Regions from separate parts of the Plantibacter sp. ME-Dv--P-095 genome, predicted to be linked through region 1. Evidence: predicted binding sites of a transcription regulator. Region 1 holds the regulator's gene; the other holds the start of a gene.
The links. The regulator HrcA, encoded in region 1, represses chaperone genes, less so after heat shock. The targets are predictions, from matches to a motif close to TTNGCACTCGNNNNNNNCGAGTGCNAA.

Region 1 (3,203 bases):
GAGTTCCCGCTCGCGGTGGTCGAGCTTGGTCGGGGTGACGACCTGGACGCCGATCTTGAGATCGCCGCGACTGTTGCCGCGGAGCCGGGTCACGCCGCGGTCCTTGACCGTGATGACCTCGGAACTCTGGACGCCCGGACGCAGTTCCACCTCGACGTCTCCGTCGAGTGCGTGGACCGTGACGTGGCGCCCGAAGATGGCGTCCGTCATCGGGACCTCCAGCGTGCACAGCAGGTCGTCGCCGTCGCGGCTGAAGACGTCGTGGTGCTTGACCTTCATCTCGAGGTAGAGGTCGCCGTTGGGGCCTCCGGCCGGACCGACCTCGCCGCTCCCGGGCATCTGCAGCCGCAGACCGGTGTCGACACCGGCCGGGATGTCGACCGACACGGTGCGACGGGCGCGAAGGCGTCCCTGCCCCTGGCAGGTGACACACGGGGTCGCGATGATCGTCCCGTAGCCACGGCAGGTGCCGCAGGGTGCCGAGGTCATGACGTTCCCGAGCAGCGAGCGGACGGCGCGCTGGATGGAACCGGTGCCGTGGCAGATGTCGCAGGTGACCGGCGAGGTGCCCGGCTGGCAGCAGGAGCCGTTGCAGGTGCCGCAGAGCACCGCGGTGTCGACCTCGAGGTCGCGGTGGGTGCCGAAGATGACCTCGTCGAGGTCGAGCTCGACGCGGAGGAGGGCGTCCTCGCCGCGCGAGCGACGCGACTTCGGGCCGCGCTGCTGGCCGCCACCGCCGAAGAAGGTGTCGAAGATGTCGCCGAACCCACTGAAGCCGGCGTCGCCGCCACCGAACCCACCCGCCTGCGGACCCAGGTCGTACTGCTGGCGCTGCTTGGGGTCACTGAGCACGTCGTAGGCGTGCGTGACCTCCTTGAACCGTTCCGAGGCGTCGGATCCCGGGTTGACGTCGGGGTGCAGCTCGCGCGCGAGGCGGCGGTAGGCCTTCTTGATCTCTTCGGGCGTCGCCTCCTTGGCGACGCCGAGGGCTGCGTAGTGGTCGGGGTAGTCAGCCACTGAGGGCCTTTCGTTCGAGGTGCGGAAGGTGTTGGTGGACGCGACGAGGAGGCGTCACTCGGCGTCGAGGATGCGCGAGAGGTATCTGGCGACGGCTCGGACCGCCGCCATGTTGCTCGCGTAGTCCATTCTCGTGGGGCCGAGCACGCCGAGGCGGGCGATTTCGCCACCAGAGGAACGGTAGTTCCCCGCGACGACACTCGTCGTCTCGAGGCCGAACGACGCGTTCTCCCGCCCGATGCTGGCGACGACCCCGTCCCGCTCCGACTCCATCTCGCCGAAGAGTCTGAGGAGGACCACCTGCTGCTCGATCGCGTCGAGCACCGGGTAGATGCTGCCCGGGAAGTCGTCCTCCGTGCGAGCGAGGTTCGCGGCGCCCGCCATCACGAGGCGGTCCTGGCGCTGGGCCGAGAGCTGCTCGCGCACCGCGTCGACGATGCGGACCGCCGAGGACCGGTCGAGTTCGGCGATCGTGTCGGGGACGTCGCCGAGGGCGTCGTGGGCGTCGAGGAGGGGGCGTCCGGCGACCGCCTCGTTGCACGCACCGCGGAGGCGCGCGATGAGGTCGTCGTCGACCGGCCGCTCCGTCTCGATGAGACGCTGCTCCACCCGGCCGTTGTCGAGGATGATGACGGCGAGCACCCGGTTCGGCGTGACGCTCACGAGCTCGAGGTGCCGGACGCGGGCACGGGAGAACATGGGGTACTGGACGAGCGCGACCTGGTTCGTGAGTTGCGACAGGAGCCTCACCGTGCGGTGGAGCACCTCGTCGAGGTCGCCGGAGGCGCCGAGGAACGTCTCGATCGCCGTCCGTTGTGCATTGTTCAGGGGACGCCGGTCGGCGAGGTGGTCGACGAACATGCGGTAGCCCTTGTCCGTCGGGACGCGCCCCGAGGAGGTGTGGGGCGCGGCGATGAGCTCCTCGTCCTCGAGCTGGGCCATGTCGTTCCGGATGGTGGCCGCCGAGACGCCGAAGGAGTGACGATCGACGATCGTCTTCGATCCGACCGGCTCACGCGACGCGACGTAGTCCTGGACGATGACCCGGAGGACCTCGAGACCGCGATCCGACACCATGGCGAACCCCTCTCCTCGTCTCCGCCGAACACCGACCGTCAGCACTCGAACACCCTGACTGCCAATCATATCGCGGCCCACCGGAAGGCATCCCTTGCGCGCCGTGGCGGCCCAGGAATACCGTTGGCGACAGGCGTGGGTCCCGTTTCCGCGACACCTGGTGCGATACGCTCTGCTGGACCAATTGAATATCACTCTCCGTGAAAGGTGCGAAGATGTCCGATCCGAACGCTCAACCGCCCGTCGACCCTGCCAAGGGCGGGTCGGTTCCGCCTGCAGGAGACGGCGCGACGCCCCCGCCCGCAGCTCCTCACCAGCCGCCGGCAGGCTCCTACCCGCCGCCGCCCGCCGGTGGCTACGCGCCGCCGCCGCCCGGTGCCGGTTCCTACCCGCCGCCGCCCGCCGGCGCTCCGCAGTACCAGCAGCCCTACCCCGTCGCGCAGCCCATGAGCCCGTCCGACGAGAAGCTCTGGTCGACCCTCATCCACATCGGTGGGATCTTCTTCGGGTTCATCCCGCCGCTGATCGGCTACCTGGCGCTCAAGGACCGCGGGCCGTTCATCAAGGCCCACACGCTCACCGCGCTCAACTTCCAGTTGACGATGCTGATCGCGCTCGTGGTCGGCTCGATCCTCACGATCGTCGTGGTCGGCATCCTCGTCATCATCGCCGTGTACATCGTCGTGATCGTCTTCAGCATCATCGCCGCGATCAAGGCGAACAAGGGCGAGCTGTACAGCTACCCGCTCACGATCCAGTTCATCAAGGCCTGATCCTCCGAGCCCCACTCGACAGCCCCGTCCGGTCCGCCGGTCGGGGCTGTCGGTCTTCCGGCGGTCTGACGCCGTCCGACGGTCTCCCGGCCGGGACGCGCCCGGACCGCGTCAGTCGCCGACGAGTCGACGGACGACGGCGTCGGCGAGGAGTCGACCGCGTCGCGTGAGCTCGAGGCGGCCGAGGAGCGCCTGCCGCGCATCGACGAGCTCCTCGGCGATGAGCCCCGCGACGGCGGTTCGCGCCTCGGGGGCGAGGGTGCGGATCGGGATGCCGTCGCGCGTCCGGGTGAGCAACAGGATGCGTTCGAGTTCGCGGGTCTCGTCGTCGAGGGT
Region 2 (3,203 bases), on a different contig from region 1:
GCGCTCCACCAGCAGGGCGCTGTGCTTCCCCGCGATCCTCGTGAGGATGATCGTGGCCGAGTGGTCGCCGCGCAACGCGAGCCGTTTGCGGAACGTCGCCGGGTCGATGTCCACGCCGCGCTTCTTGATCTCGAGGACGCCGATCCCGCGCTCGCGCATCGTCCGCTTGAGGGTCTTCTCATCCATGGGGAGCCGTTCGAGCACACGGAACGTCGACGCGAACGGCGAGGTCGTCGCGCTGTCGGAGGTGAGGTACGCGATGCCCTGACCGAGCATGCCCGCCTCCAAGCGGACGGCGAGGTCGCCGATGAGACGGGCGCGGATGACGGAGCCGTCGGGTTCGTGCACGTACTCACCGAGGTCGCGGACCGGGGCGTCGTCCGCGTCGCCGTCCGCCGTGAGCTCGTGGTGGACGCCGTCAGCGAGCAGGAGCGCGGCACGCCGGACACCCGGTCGGGCGAGCGGGCCGAACCAGAGGGTCATCTCGACGAGTTGGCCGTCGACCGAGACCCACTGCGCCTCGGCTTCGTCCGGGATGAGGGAGCGGTCGAAGCCGGGCCCGAGTTTGACGCCGACCGGGAGGCTGCCCGCCGTGGCGAAGACGGTGTCGAGGGAGGGGGTGTAGTCGGCGGCGCTGGCGAGCCTCGCCGTGTCGGCGTGTCCTGCCGTCCGCCGGGCCGGGTCGAACCAGACGGCGTCGAACCCCTCGAGGGCGACGTCCTCGGCCGCTTCGTTCCGGACGGTCGCCGAGGGGAACGGTGCCAGGTTGTAGCTCGCGATGGCGGCGGTGACCTCGTCGATGTCGACCGCCGTCACCTCCAGGTCGAGGGAGGCCATCGCCATCGAATCGGCGCCGATGCCGCTCCCGAGATCGGCGATGCGCGTCAGGCCGGCCCGGGCGAAGCGCCCGGCGTGCAGAGCGGCGACGGGCAGGCGGGTGGCCTGTTCGAGGCCTGCCTCCGTGAACAGCATGCGGTCGGCGAAGGGGCCGAACTTGCCGACCGCCTTCTGCCGGAGGCGCGACTGCGTGAGCACGGCCGCGACGAGTGCGGGGGAGTGCCCCTCGTTCCGGAGCCGACCGACGAGTCGGACGGCCTCGTCCTTGGACGGGTAGGGCGGGAGCGAGTCGAGGAGTCTGAGCCCCTCGGCCGTCAGGAGCTCCACGAGTTCCGATCGTTCCATGGTCAGCGGACTTCTCGCGGAGCTGGGTGCATCCGGCAACGCTAGCAGCCGGTGATTGGCACTCGCATTGCGTGAGTGCCAGAAGATGCCTAGACTGGAATCAGCACTCTCGCAGTGTGAGTGCTAACAACGTCTTCGTTTCAAGAAAGAGGTCAACCGTGTCGGTCTCCATCAAGCCGCTCGAGGATCGCATCGTCATCAAGCAGGTCGAGGCAGAGCAGACCACCGCTTCCGGTCTGGTCATCCCCGACACCGCCAAGGAGAAGCCCCAGGAGGGCGAGGTCGTGGCGGTCGGACCCGGTCGCATCGACGACAACGGCAACCGCGTCCCCCTCGACGTCGCCGTCGGCGACAAGGTGATCTACTCCAAGTACGGCGGCACCGAGGTCAAGTACGCCGGTGAGGACTACCTGGTCCTGTCCGCGCGCGACGTCCTCGCCGTCGTCGTCCGCTAGACACCGACGAACGAACCGAGCGGCTCAGGCCGCTCCACAGCCCGAATGGCATCAGCCGTTCGGGCTGTGTCCGTTTCACGAGGTCGGCCAGCCCGCCGCGGGTCTAGCCTGGACCAGTGCAGAACCCGAGCGATCCAGCGGAAGTCGAAGTCGATGTCGAGCTCGCCGCCGGAGCGGCGCGCGGGCGTTCAGGGGTCGAGGTCCCACAGCAGGGGAGCCGGTCGGGCCTGATCTCGGCCGTCGCCGCGTACTGCCTCTGGGGAGCACTGCCGCTCTACTTCATCGCGCTCGCGCCGGCCGGAGCCTTCGAGGTGGTCGCCTGGCGGATCGTGTTCTCCCTCGTGTTCTGCGCCGTGCTCATCCTCGTGACGCGCTCCTGGCGTCGCCTGCTCGGGATCCTGCGGCAGCGGCGCATCGTGCTCACGATGGGGTTGGCCGGCGCGCTCATCTACGTCAACTGGCAGACCTACGTCTACGGAGCCCTCAACGGGCAGGTGGTCGAGGCCTCGCTCGGGTACTTCATCAACCCGATCGTCACCGTCTTCCTCGGCGTCTTCTTCCTCCGCGAGCGGCTTCGTCCCGCGCAGTGGGCCGCAGTGGTCGTCAGCGTGATCGCGGTGCTCGTCCTCGCGATCGGGCACGGCAGCGTCCCGTGGATCGCCCTCATCCTCGCCTTCTCCTTCGGCCTGTACGGCTACATCAAGAAGCAGGTCGGTGGTGTGGTCGACGCGGTGTCGGGTCTGACGCTCGAGACGGCTTGGCTGACGCCTGTCGCGATCGCGCAGCTCATCGCCGTCGGTGTCTCCGGCGGGCTCACGATCGGCACCGCCGGAGTGGGGCACACGCTCCTGCTGGTCGGTGCCGGTGTCATCACCGCCGTCCCGCTCCTGCTGTTCGCCGCGGCGGCTCGGCGGTTGCCGCTCACCTGGATGGGGTTCATCCAGTACTTCGCGCCGATCATCCAGTTCGTCGTCGGCGTGGCGGTCCTCCACGAGGCGATGCCGCCGGAGCGGTGGCTGGGCTTCGGACTCGTCTGGTTGGCACTCGCCATCCTCACGGTCGACATGCTCGTGGCGTCCGCGCGCAGCCGACGGTCCGCGGCCGCCGATCGACGCCGCGCCGCGAGGGTCTGAACAGCGGATTCCGGCGCTGATCGCGCGACCACTGCAGGAAAGACGCGAAACCGGTACCTCTGAGGTAACGATTTGGTCGTGTTACACGCTTGTAACGTCAACGACATTGTCCAGCGCACTCTCAGCGGATAACTTGACACAACGGCAGCCCCTGGAGCTGCCACTCTTCTGACAAGCAAGGAGTACCATGAGCGTCTTTTCGAAGGCCACGGCCGCTCGCTCCCGCCCTCGTGCCATCGTTCTCGGTGGCATCGCACTGATCGGAGCCAGCGCGCTGGTCCTGAGCGGATGCGCCTCAGGTGGCAGTGACGACAGTGGCAGCGGCAGCAGCAAGCCTGCTGGCGACCTCACCCTGAAGCTCGGCACCGCGTTGCCCCAGACGGGCAACCTTGCGTTCCTCGGCCCGCCCGAGGAAGCCGGTGTCGGTCTCGCG

Region 2: a site for HrcA is predicted at 1,238-1,264, ahead of groES (co-chaperone GroES). Genes of this name have one in related genera too.

Annotation. Positions count from the first base shown of each region.
Region 1 is NZ_JARVSB010000004.1:439,048-442,250, reverse strand. Features, by position in the region: gene dnaJ (molecular chaperone DnaJ) at 1-1,017, opposite strand, end outside; gene hrcA (heat-inducible transcriptional repressor HrcA) at 1,072-2,094, opposite strand; gene QRN26_RS07200 (DUF4870 domain-containing protein) at 2,310-2,867, shown strand; gene hemW (radical SAM family heme chaperone HemW) at 2,979-3,203, opposite strand, start outside.
Region 2 is NZ_JARVSB010000007.1:260,318-263,520, forward strand. Features, by position in the region: gene QRN26_RS11205 (class I SAM-dependent methyltransferase) at 1-1,182, opposite strand, end outside; gene groES (co-chaperone GroES) at 1,341-1,637, shown strand; gene rarD (EamA family transporter RarD) at 1,865-2,770, shown strand; gene QRN26_RS11220 (ABC transporter substrate-binding protein) at 2,958-3,203, shown strand, end outside.